3 regions of the Halomonas sp. KO116 genome follow, and region 3 is predicted to be linked to each of the others. Evidence: predicted binding sites of a transcription regulator. Region 3 holds the regulator's gene; each other region holds the start of a gene.
What was found. Region 3 encodes LexA, which represses DNA repair genes until DNA is damaged. Its sites were predicted from a motif close to TACTGTNTANNTANACAGTA; they were not measured.
Positions count from the first base shown of each region.

Region 1: the regulator LexA is predicted to act here: its motif matches at 1,745-1,764, upstream of KO116_RS14895 (LexA family protein).
Region 2: the regulator LexA is predicted to act here: its motif matches at 2,117-2,136, upstream of KO116_RS17670 (LexA family protein).

Region 1 covers NZ_CP011052.1:3,230,775-3,234,983, forward strand. Annotated here, with positions in the region: gene glyA (serine hydroxymethyltransferase) at 219-1,484, opposite strand; gene KO116_RS14895 (LexA family protein) at 1,788-2,231, shown strand; gene KO116_RS14900 (Y-family DNA polymerase) at 2,228-3,529, shown strand; gene KO116_RS14905 (LBF_2804 family protein) at 3,572-4,209, shown strand, end outside.
Region 2 covers NZ_CP011052.1:3,874,516-3,878,724, reverse strand. Annotated here, with positions in the region: gene KO116_RS17680 (sodium ion-translocating decarboxylase subunit beta) at 1-918, shown strand, start outside; gene KO116_RS17675 (IMPACT family protein) at 1,039-1,665, opposite strand; gene KO116_RS17670 (LexA family protein) at 1,665-2,069, opposite strand; gene ccmA (cytochrome c biogenesis heme-transporting ATPase CcmA) at 2,266-2,913, shown strand; gene ccmB (heme exporter protein CcmB) at 3,016-3,729, shown strand; gene KO116_RS17655 (heme ABC transporter permease) at 3,744-4,209, shown strand, end outside.
Region 3 covers NZ_CP011052.1:2,161,292-2,165,500, forward strand. Annotated here, with positions in the region: gene KO116_RS10035 (ribonuclease J) at 1-574, opposite strand, end outside; gene purU (formyltetrahydrofolate deformylase) at 805-1,659, shown strand; gene KO116_RS10045 (energy-coupling factor ABC transporter permease) at 1,684-2,355, shown strand; gene lexA (transcriptional repressor LexA) at 2,365-3,045, opposite strand; gene KO116_RS10055 (TetR/AcrR family transcriptional regulator) at 3,314-3,991, shown strand; gene KO116_RS10060 (L,D-transpeptidase) at 3,969-4,209, shown strand, end outside.

The DNA of each region.
Region 1 (4,209 bases), 1.1 Mb from region 3:
GGCAACGCCTCATAAATAGCTATACTCAAATTGTAACCACTGGTGGTCTTGTATACCCCTCACCTGATGCCAGTGGGCTGCAGTGAACCAAGCCCTTTCATGCCCGCCTCCCCCGGCGGGTTTTTTTATGCGCTACCACAACAGAGACAAAAAACGGGTGGCCCGCATGGGTCACCCGTTTTTTGGGCTGTCCTTAGCCAGGAGAATCGCTATAGCGACTACTTATAAACAGGCAGCCGTGCGCAGACGTCAGCCACTTTATCCAGCACCTTCGCTTCAATGGCGCTGGTGTCTTCGCCTTTGGCCAGGACGTCCAGAATGTCGCAGATCCAGCCAGCCAGCTGGGTACACTCTTCTTCGCCGAAACCGCGTGTGGTGACTGCCGGCGTGCCAATACGCAGGCCGGAGGTGACGAACGGGCTTTGCGGGTCGTTAGGAACGGCGTTCTTGTTGACGGTGATGTGGGCACGGCCAAGCGCCGCATCGGCGTCTTTACCGGTTACGCCCTGCTTGATCAGCGAGAGCAGGAACAGGTGGTCTTCAGTGCCGCCGGAGACGATGTCGTAACCGCGGTCGATAAACACCTTGGCCATGGCCTTGGCGTTTTTCACCACCTGCTGCTGGTAGGTTTTGAACTCAGGCGCCATGGCTTCTTTGAAGCAAACTGCCTTGGCAGCAATCACGTGCATCAAGGGGCCGCCCTGGCCACCGGGGAATACCGCCGACTGCAGCTTCTTCTCGATATCCGCGTCGTTTTCTGCCGAGAGAATCACACCACTACGCGGGCCGCGCAGCGTTTTATGGGTGGTAGACGTGACCACGTGCGCATGGGGCAAGGGGCTCGGGTAAACACCCGCCGCTACCAAGCCTGAGACGTGCGCCATATCGACCAGTAAGTAAGCGCCCACTTCATCGGCGATTTCGCGAAACTTGGCCCAATCCACAATTTGCGAATAGGCAGAGAAACCGGCAATGATCATTTTGGGCTTGTGCTCACGAGCAAGCTGGGCCACTTGGTCGTAATCGATCAGCTCTTGGTCATTGAGGCCGTACTGAATGGCATTGTAGTGCTTGCCCGAAAAGCTCGGCTTGGCGCCGTGAGTCAGGTGACCGCCAGCATCCAGGCTCATGCCTAGAATGGTGTCGCCTGGCTTAACCAGTGCCTGAAAAACGGCGCTGTTGGCTTGCGAGCCCGAATGGGGCTGTACGTTGACATAGGTAGCGCCGAACAGCTCTTTGGCGTAATCAATCGCTAGGTTTTCAGCGATATCGACGAATTCACAACCGCCGTAGTAACGCTTGCCGGGGTAACCTTCGGCGTATTTATTGGTCAGCTGGCTGCCCTGGGCTTCGAGTACGCGGGGGCTGGCGTAGTTTTCGGAAGCAATCAGTTCGATGTGGGCTTCCTGGCGCGCCACTTCTTTCTGCATGGCATCAAACAGCACATCATCGAATCCGGCAATTGACATATCACGGCTGAACATCGGCGGGAACCTCGTAACGAGAAAGGATCATCATGGAAGAAGCGAGGCCGGTATCATAACGCAGCCTGTCACTACTTTCATCGCATCCGCGTCAGGTCGTGCATGAGCGTGCTTCATGTTGTGCGAGTCAGCAAAGGTTGACCGATTGGGCAATAACGCTTTTCGGTGTCATTCCGAATAGCCTCTTCTTTGTCATTGCGAACGCAGTGAAGCAATCTCAACACTATCCGCCCATTTGCATTTTCCTTCACTCTGAAAAATACTGTATATTCATACAACACTTTAAGAGTCAGGATGCCGACAATGCCGGGCCAGTCTTCTCATTTTACCCCCGCCTTGCCGTTAAGCGCCCAGCCGCTGCCGTATTTAACCTTTTTGGGCCGCGCTGGCTTTAGTGGTTTTCCTTCGCCTGCGCAGGATTACGAGCCGTGCACGCTGGATCTCAATACCCGGCTGGTTAAAAACCCTACCCAGACGTTTTATGTCACCGCTACCGGTAACAGCATGGAGGGGTGGGGGATTTTTGAGGGCGACCTGCTTATCGTCGACCGCGGTATCGAGCCTCGCTTGGGCCACATTCTGGTCGCTATGCTGGAGGGCGAAGCGTTGATCAAACGCTACGCGCTTTACCAGGGAACGCCCCACCTCTGCTCCACCCATCCCCACTACCCGCCCTTGCCTCTTGAGGGCAGCGACTGTCAGCTATGGGGCGTGGTGCGCGCCGTTATCCATGAGTACGTACGATGATTGGCCTGGTCGACGCCAATAACTTCTATGTCAGCTGCGAGCGGGTATTTCAGCATAAGCTGGAAGGTAGACCTGTTGGCGTGATGTCCAACAATGACGGTTGTGTGATTGCGCGTTCCGCCGAGTTGAAGGCGCTGGATATTCCCATGGGTACGCCCGCCTTCAAACTCGAAGGGCTGCGCCAGCGTGGCGAGATCCACCTGCTCTCTTCCAACTATGAGCTTTATGGTGATATGTCCGCACGGCTGGCCCAACTGCTGCGTGATGCCTGCCCAGAGATTGCGCCCTACTCCATTGATGAAATGTTCGTCTATTTAGAAGGTTTCACCACCGAGCAGTGTGAAGCACTGGGGCGCAAGCTGCGTCAGCGTATTCGTCGTCATTTAGGATTGCCGGTGTGCGTGGGGCTTGCCCCTACCCATACACTCGCCAAGCTGGCTAACCACCTTGCCAAGCAAGACCCCCGCTACGAAGGCGTTTGCTTATTAAGCGGGCAGGACCACACCACGGAAGCGCTGCTAAAGCGCTCCCCGGTGGGCAGTGTGTGGGGAGTCGGTCGTCGGCTTGCTGAGCGCTTGGCGATTGGCGGCATCAATACCGCCTGGGATTTACGCGAAAGCGATGAAAAACTGCTGCGCAAGCGCTTTTCGGTGATGCTGGCTCGCACAGCGCTTGAACTGCGTGGTACTTCTTGCCTGGAAATGAACGCGTTGGAGCAGCCGCGCCAGCGCATTATGACCTCGCGCTCGTTCGGCCAACCGACCGGCGTGTTTGCCGAGGTGCACAACGCGTTGCGCCACCATGCCCAGCGTAGCGCTGAGAAACTGCGTGAACAGGGCAGCATGGCCCGTGCGGTGATGGTATTTCTCAATACCAACCGCCACCGCCGCGACCAGCCGCAGTATTTTCCTCAGGCACTGATCCCTCTACCCTCGGCCAGCGACGATACGCGGGTGATTCTTGATGCCGTACGCCAGGGGCTTGAGCAGATTCACCGTCCTCGCTTTCGATTTATGAAAGCGGGCGTGATGCTGCTCGACTTGGTGGACGCCGAGCAGCATCAGCTTTCGCTGCTGCATCCCCCGGCCCGTGAGCGTCACCCCTTCTTGATGGCCACAGTCGATCAGATCAATCAGCGCATGGGGCAAGGCACCATCAGCTTTGGCATGACCGACGCGCCTGCTGCCTGGCAGCTACGCTGTGCTCACCGTTCCAACCGCTTTACCACGCGTTGGGATGAGCTGATGAAAGTGGGCACTCACCCCGGCGCTATCGATGCGTGTACTTCGCGGACGTAACCGCTACCCTAAGAGGCCAAATGCGTAGGAAACGCCGTCCTCATGCCTCTCAATCGGCCAGATAAAGAGTACGCTCCTGCCCCTGGCTTAGCGCAACGTTGGGCCAGCCGCTATGTACAGGGCTATTTACGCCGTCAGCCGGCACTTGATTCACCCGATCCACATGCACTTAAGCGTGCACGGCGCTGGATCATTGCTTGGGCAGCGCTAGCTGGCATGATTTCCGGCACGCTGATTGGTGGCGCCGAGTGGTTTATGCGCGAATTTGCCACTGGCCACTGGGAAGCCATGAGCCTGCGGGAGCAGCTTCCCTACTGGGCGGGCTACCTGGCCGTTGCAGGTACTATTACCGCGCTGGAAATTGGCTTTTTGTACTGGAATGCGCTGCGTGGCGTAGCGAATATAACGCGCTTAGCGGGTCTACATTATGGGCAAACGGACGCACTGGAGCCCGACATTCAGTTGACTGTTCACGGTGTTTCCCGAGCGGCCTTGGAATACCCCAGCCCCGGTAGTCTTATCTATGGCGTAGACCCTCACGCCTATCTGCACGGCTGGAGATTAACTTTTAGATCGCTGCTTTACCGCTTAAAAATCAGCTTGAGCAGCTTTCTGCTGCGCCTACTGCTGCGTCGATTATTAGGCCGACTGACGCTACGCGGTTTTCTACCCGTTTTAAC
Region 2 (4,209 bases), 1.7 Mb from region 3:
TATAAAGTCGCAATCGGCTCGGGTATCGCCCCGCTGATTATCTTTATGGGCGTTGGGGCAATGACCGACTTTGGCCCGCTGCTGGCGAACCCGCGCACGCTGTTTTTAGGTGCCGCCGCTCAGTTTGGTATTTTTGCGACGCTGTTTGGCGCCGTGGCGCTGACCTCGATGGGCGTCATGGACTTCTCTCTCAATCAGGCGGCCGCGATTGGTATTATCGGCGGTGCGGATGGCCCGACCTCCATCTACGTCTCCAGCGTACTGGCGCCTGAATTGCTGGGTGCGATTGCCGTGGCCGCTTACGCCTACATGGCGTTGGTGCCACTGATTCAGCCGCCGATTATGCGTCTGTTGACCACCCAGAAAGAGCGTGAGATCAAGATGACCCAACTGCGCCCGGTCTCCAAGCTGGAGAAAGTGGTTTTCCCGCTGATGTTGTTGATTCTGGTCGCACTGTTTTTGCCCGATGCCGCTCCGCTACTCGGTATGTTTTGCTTTGGTAACTTGATGCGTGAGTGTGGTGTGGTCGAACGTTTATCGGATACTGCGCAGAATTCTCTGATCAACATTGTAACCATTATTCTGGGGCTGTCCGTCGGCTCCAAGTTAATGGCCGATAGCTTCCTGACGTTTGAAACGTTAGGCATTCTCGGGCTGGGGATTGTCGCCTTCGGGATCGGCACGGCCGCTGGGGTGTTAATGGCCAAGCTGATGAATTTAGTCAGCAAAATGCCCATCAACCCCTTAATTGGCGCCGCGGGTGTTTCTGCGGTGCCGATGGCTGCCCGGGTGGCCAACAAGGTGGGGCTGGAGTCTAACCCGCATAACTTCCTGCTGATGCATGCCATGGGGCCCAATGTGGCAGGGGTTATTGGCTCTGCTGTGGCTGCGGGTGTGATGATCAAGTATCTTGGTTAACTAGTCCTCTGTCATTGCGAGCGAAGCGCGGCGATCTCGGTTTTATGTGCTACCGCAGGACGAGATTGCCGCGTCGCAAGCTCCTTGCAACGACATACGGGGCTCTGTAGCCCTGCTGCATCATGCCTTTGGTGTAGAGAGAATCTCAACAGCGCTCTTCAAGCGGTTTTCTAGCGGGGAAAGGTCAAGTGGGTTGTCCCTTGGCCAACCAATGGTCAGACGAACACCGTCGCCATCGTAATCCGCTTGCTCAATGGGGATAGCCTGCTCTTCGCACCAGGCGCGGGCAATCGCTTCGCTGGCAAAGCCGAGCCGCAGGGTATAAAGATCGCGCTCGACCACTTCCCGGGTAGGTAGCGTCTCCAAAGCATGGCTAACCGCCTGGGCGTAAGCGCGGGCCAAACCGCCGGTGCCTAGCTTCGTGCCGCCAAAATAGCGGATCACCACGCAACCAATTTGACCTAATTGGCTGCCCTGCAGAACTTGATACATTGGGCGACCTGCGGTGCCGCCAGGTTCGCCATCATCAGAGAAGCCAATCAAATTTTGCTCGCCGGGTGGGCCAGCAATATAGGCAGTGCAGTGATGGCTCGCATTGGGATGCTCGGCTTTAGCCGTCGCCAGCATGCGAGTGAATGCATCGATGTCTAAGGCGTGGCAGATCCAGGTAATAAAGTGACTCTTTTCGACTTCGATGTCAGTTGTCTGCCAAGACGAAAGGGGGAGTTCCGGCACCCGGTAGCGCATTAATGCTCCGTGATAGTAGGCTTGTTTTGCAGGCCAGTCCTTGGATGAGATTCAACACCCATCACCATGCCGAGCACCTGAATATCACGGTTATGCAAAAATAGCGCTGGCTGCAACGTATCCTCAGGCCATAGCTCTACGCCAAAGCGGCTGATTGAGAGCTGCTTCAAGGCGATTTTTTGCTGGTTGATTTCGGCAACGGCGGTTTCTGTTTGGGCATCATGCTGATAACGCCGAATAATAATGACATCGCCATCGAACAAGTTGCAATCACGCATTGCGTTACCACGCACTTTAAGCGCATAAGTATTGCGACGAGTAATGCTAGGCGTCGGCGCATAGGTACGCGGAACCGAGTGTAAGTGGTTAGGCTTAACGGTAGGTGCTGCCATCGATATGGTCATTGAGAAATCTCCATTGCATGTTCTTTCATACAGTGGTTTCAGTATAGAACTGTTTTTGCATACAGTGCTAGCAGTAATTGGTCTTACGCCATATTGATTGAGGTCATGCTGCGACCCAGCGCCGCATAGAGTGAGTGGCGAGAAACGGGCTTTCCGTGTAGAGTTCGACGCGAAATCAATGTGCCTGGAGAGACTCTTGAGCCTGTGTCTACAAGCCCGACAGCTGTCCTGCGAACGTGATGATCGCTCACTGTTTAAGGGGCTGGATCTCGATATTCGCAGCGGTGAAATCGTGCGAATTGAAGGGCCTAATGGCAGTGGTAAAACAAGCCTGCTTAAAATTCTCTCCGGGCAGCTACGCGACTATGAAGGCGAGCTGTTCTGGAATGGCGCTGCGATGCAGAGTGTCCGTGAACATTTTCTCGCTAATTTGCTCTATTTAGGACATGCCCCGGGCATCAAGTCGGGGCTCTCTCCGTTAGAAAATTTAGCGTGGTATCAGGCGCTGAGTGGCGAAAGCAGTGGAGGACAGGGCAGCGGGGCACAAGAGGGTGAGCAGCAGCGCCTGGATGCCCTTGAACAGGTTGGCCTGGCAGGCTTTGAAGATGTGCCCGCCGGTCAACTCTCGGCAGGCCAGCAGCGCCGTGTGGCGCTGGCGCGATTGACGCTGACCCCCCGCGCGCTGTGGGTGCTAGACGAGCCCTTCACCGCCATTGATCGCCACGGCGTTGCAGCCCTTGAAAGGCAACTTATTAGGCATGCTCAGGCGGGCGGCTGCGTGCTAGTAACAACCCACCATGAGTTAGCCGCGTCATCGCTGTTAAGACGCATAGCGCTGGGGTAAAAGGAGGCCGGATTGCAGGAAACAGGGTGGCAGAAAACAGGGTTGCAGAAAACAGAGCTGCACAGCTCTTCAGATAGCTCTCTACATGGATCAGACACCGCCATGGATGCCCCTTCAGTGCCACTGCTTGAGCACCAGGGCGGGCTGATGATCGCGGTGAAGGCCACGTTGGTGCGTGATTTGACGCTACTGCTGAGACGTCGCGGTGAAGTGCTCAATCCGCTGGTGTTTTTTGCCCTGGTGATCACCCTGTTTCCGATCGCTATTTCACCCGACCCGGAGCTGTTGGCGACGATTGCGCCGGGGTTGCTATGGGTGGCGGCACTGTTAGCCGCGCTGCTGTCGCTAGATAGCCTGTTTCGCAGCGACTACGACGACGGCAGCCTTGAACAGCTGTTACTCGCTCCGCAGCCGCTGGCGGCATTAAGCGTGGCGAAAGTGGCCGTGCATTGGCTGCTGACCGGGCTGCCGTTGGCACTAATGGCGCCACTGCTGGGCATTATGCTCGCACTGCCTGCGGGTAGCTACGCGGTGTTGGCGCTGTCGCTGGCGCTGGGAACAGCGAGTTTAAGCCTGATTGGTGCCATTGGTGCGGCGTTAACCGTCGGCCTGGCGCGGGGCGGCGTCCTGCTCTCGCTACTCGTGCTGCCGCTGTATATTCCGGTGCTCATTTTTGGCGCAGGTGCGGTCCAGGCGGCTATTTTGGGCGACGGTGTCTCCGCGCACTTGGCTATCTTAGGCGCGCTGCTGGCGGCCTCACTTATGTTAGCGCCGTGGGCGATTGCCGCATCGCTGCGTATCAGTATTAACGGTTAAGGACAGGACACGCTATGTGGGCCTTTATACACAAGCTGGGATCACCCAAGTGGTTCTATGGCATTAGTGCCAAATTACAGCCCTGGTTTTGGGCCGCAGCGGTGCTGTTGCTGGTCACTGGCTCGCTGTGGGGGCTGGCGTTTGCCCCAGCGGATTATCAGCAGGGCAATAGTTTCCGGATCATTTATGTTCACGTGCCCGCGGCTTTTTTAGCTCAATCGATTTTTATCTCCATGGCGGTGTCTGGGCTGGTGTTTATGGTCTGGAAAATTAAAGTCGCCGATATGGCGGCGGCAGTTATGGCACCGCTGGGCGCTGCGATGACCTTTGTCGCGCTATTTTCCGGTGCTGTATGGGGTGTGCCGACCTGGGGTACCTGGTGGATGTGGGATGCCCGGCTTACCTCCATGCTGATTCTGCTCTTCCTCTATTTAGGCGTGATTGCTCTGCGCGGTGCGTTTACCAGCCGCGATAGTGCCT
Region 3 (4,209 bases):
CCAATGCTCTTGCCACATCACCTTCGCTGCCGGAGTGGCCTGGCATGGGGGCATTGGTGGAATCGCCGACCACTAAATCGACCGGGGCCAGCGCTCTAAACTGCGCCGCGCTTACCGGTGAACCGATAAGCGGCTCAGGATCAAGTTTCCAGTCACCAGTATGTAAAACGCGATAACCACCAGCCATCATCATAATGGCACAGCTTTCGGGTATTGAATGCGTCAACGACAAGTAGCGCAGCGTAAACGGCCCGCTTTCAAGTGCCTCACCTGGTTCGATGACATGAATCGCAGCGCTGCTAAGTTGATGTTCAGCAAATTTAAGGCGTAACAGCCCTGCGGCTAATGGCGTGGCATAAATAGGACAATTCCACATCGGCCAGAGCCAAGCGACGGCGCCAATGTGGTCTTCATGGCCGTGGGTAACAAATAGTGCTTTCGGGACTATCCCTAATGATTTTGGTGTATCAAGATTAGGCACTTGTAGCGGTGAGTTGGGGAAATCCTGGCGAATCATCATGCCGCAGTCGACGACAATCCAGTGATCATCGTAGCCGTAGAGCGTTAGATTCATGCCAATCTCACCGCATCCCCCCAGCGGCAACATGCGCAGCGGAGGACGACGACGGGGACGAATTTGAACGCGTGAAGAGTGCATCAGTTATGAAAAGCCTAAAAAGTAGTGACTCAACTATACGGGAAGGCAGGGGCGGCTAACAATCATCCTTGGCCTTCCGATACACTATGCAACCTAAGCCGTTGGTTTGTCATAATTACCTTAGAAATAGGTCAAGAGTCGCTCACATGTCCCATTATTATCGTTTAGTTGTGTCCTGCCCTGATCGGGTAGGTATTGTGGCCCGAGTATCGAGCTTTATTGCTAAGCAAGGGGGGTCTATCACTGAAGCCAGCCAGCACTCTGATTTAGAAACGGGCTGTTTTTTTATGCGTTACGAAATCTTGGCGGATTCAGTGGGGATGTCGGTAGAAGCGCTACGTGCAGCGTTCGAGCCGGTGGCAATCGAATTCGATATGCAGTGGTCATTGGTGGATACACAGCAGCGCCGCCGGGTGGTATTGATGGTCTCTAGAGAGTCACACTGCTTGGTAGATTTGCTTTATCGCTGGCAGGCGGGTGAGTTGGATTGCGATATTGTTGGCGTCATTTCCAATCATGACGATATGCGTTCATTGACCGAATGGTACGGCATTCCTTATCACTATGTGCCAGTCGACCCCGATAACAAGCAAGTGTCATTTGCCAAGGTGCAAGCAGAAATCGATAGTGCACGTGCTGATTGCGTCGTGCTGGCGCGTTATATGCAAATTCTGCCGCCTGACCTGTGCGCCCGCTATGCAGGGCGGGTGATTAATATTCATCACAGTTTTTTACCCTCTTTCGCTGGGGCGAAGCCCTACCACCAGGCATATCAGCGCGGAGTGAAGCTGATTGGCGCCACCTGCCACTATGTTACCGAGGAACTCGACGCGGGCCCGATTATCGAACAGGATATTCATCGCGTTAGCCACTGCCATACCCCAACCGATTTAGTCCGCTTTGGGCGTGATGTGGAAAAAGCCGTTCTCGCACGCGGTTTACGCTGGCATCTTGAGGATCGGGTTTTAGTGCATGGCAACAAGACCGTGGTGTTTAGCTAACGCTCGATAATGTGAGAAGCCGCTATGTCGTTCGCACAAAGTGTACTGGCGCCCTGGGCGCTGATATTCACCTCGCTACTCTCGTTAGGCGTAGTGGTGTGGGCTCTTTGGCGGCGGCCCTGGCAAGTGCTACTGGAAGACGCTGCTCTTCAGCACCGTTGGTTAGGCGCAACGCTGGCAGTGGCGCTGATGTGGCAGCTACGCGCTCAGGCGGTCGACTGGCTAACGCTGCATCTCGTCTTTACGGTATTGATGACACTCGTGTTTAAAGCGCCATTAGCGCTGATCAGCAATGTGCTCATTAATGTGGCAATGGTAGTTATCGGCCGCAATGAGTGGACGCTGCTGGGGGCAAATGTACTGGTAACGGGCATTGTTCCGGCTGCCATTATTGGCACAGTGTGGCGGCTGGTAGATCGCCGCCTGCCGGATAACCTGATGGTGTTTTTATTTGCCTGCGGGTTTTTTGGGGCTGCGTTGGCAACATTAGGGGCAGGGGTGGCTGCCGTGCTGCTGATTATCATGGCAGGCACAGATCCTAACGCTATCTATCTTGCCCAGGAGTATGCACGCTTCTTACCTCTACTAATGCCTTCAGAGGCGTTTATTACCGGGATGCTGCTGAGTATTCTGCTGGTCTATCATCCTAACTGGGTGGCCACCTTTAATGACCACCGCTATATCGACATGCAGTAATGACGGTGGTTAGCCCAGTGCTTGGCCATTACCGCCACGAATGACGCCAACGCCGACACCTTCGATGTCGAGTGACTGTGAACGCAGATCGATTTCAATCGGCGCAAAGTCTGCATTTTCCGCAAATAGCGTTACTTGGTGGCCCTGACGTTTGAAGCGCTTAACGGTTACTTCATCATCCAGGCGCGCAACGACAATCTGGCCATCGCGCACCCGCTCGGTACGGTGAACTGCCAATAAATCACCTTCTAAAATACCAATATCCTTCATCGAAAGGCCCCGCACACGCAGCAGATAATCGGCTTTAGGAGTGAAGTACTCGGCTGGCAAAGGGCAGTAACGGTCAATATGCTCAGCCGCTAGGATAGGGCTCCCGGCGGCTACTTCGCCAATCACCGGCAGGCCAGCAGGCGAGGCTTCAATATTGGCAGCGGGTAACGCGCTTGCGGTGCTGTCTACTAATTCCTGGGGCTCTTGATTGGGTAGTCGAATACCGCGTGACGTATTGCGAATAATGCGAATAGCGCCTTTACGCTCAAGTGCGCGCAGGTGCTCTTCCGCGGCGTTAGGTGAGCGGAACCCCAGTGCTTTCGCAATTTCAGCACGGGTCGGAGGGTAGCCAAATTCGCCCATGGTCTTAACAATAAAATCAAATACGTGCTGTTGGCGAGCGGTTAGCGGACGCGACATACCAGACTCCAAAAATAGTGAATAGACAGTAACAAATTAAATGTCGACTTAATCGGTAAGTGGTTAAGTATACAGTATGTTCCTCTGTCCAGTACATGTCTTGTCAACCCCCTCTCTAGAAAGGCCCCGAATTTTTCCTAATCGTTTTAAACTAAGCTTCTACTCATATAGACAGCCATATTTCATCAGAAAATCAAGCGTTGAGCCCACCAGCGATATGGCATAGTATTTTGCTATGTTTTAAACACTCGTTTCCCCGGAGAGCGGCATGGCTCAATCTGATACGGTAACTCGAATACTCGACACCGCGGAAGTGCTGTTTGCTGAGCGAGGTTTTGCTGAAACATCGCTGCGCAACATCACTAGCAAAGCGCGCGTCAATTTAGCGGCGGTGAATTACCATTTTGGTTCCAAAAAAGCCTTAATTCAGGCCGTGTTTTCACGCTATCTGGACCCGTTCACCCAGCGTTTTCATACTGCGCTTGATGAACTTGAAGCCCAGCATGCAGGGCGCGTTATTCCGTTGGAAACGCTACTCGAAACCATGGCGACCACCGTGCTGGCTGTGCCTGCCGAGCGCAACAGTTTAAAGGTGTTTATGCGCTTGCTGGGCCTTGCCTATAGCCAAGCGCAGGGGCATCTTAGGCGTCATATTCAGCAAGAGTATGGTGATGTGTTTACCCGCTTCACCGAGTTAGTGCGTCAAGCCACGCCCGACTTGCCTGACGCGGAACGCTTTTGGCGGCTACACTTTATGCTTGGTACGGTGATTTTTACGCTTTCAGGCCTTGATGCACTGCGCGATATCGCTGAAAAGGATTATCAAGAGCAGGTCACCGTGCGGGATTTGGTTAGGCGGTTGCGCCCAGTAGTGGTGGCTGCCATGAATGCACCGTTGCCCCCAGCACTTGAAGAAGGAAAATATGCGAACGCCCAAGCTCGCTGAGCTTCCCCCTGTAGAGGACATCTGGTTGGAAATCGATACCACACAGCAGCAGCTACGCTGTTGGCGAGGGCCGAAGGTGCTGTATGAGTGTGAGATATCGTCTGGCCTCGCGGGCGTTGGTGAGCACAACGGCAGTGGCAAAACACCCCATGGTTGGCACTATATAAGAGCCGCGATCGGCAACGGGATGCCTGATAATGCGGTATTTCGGGGTCGTC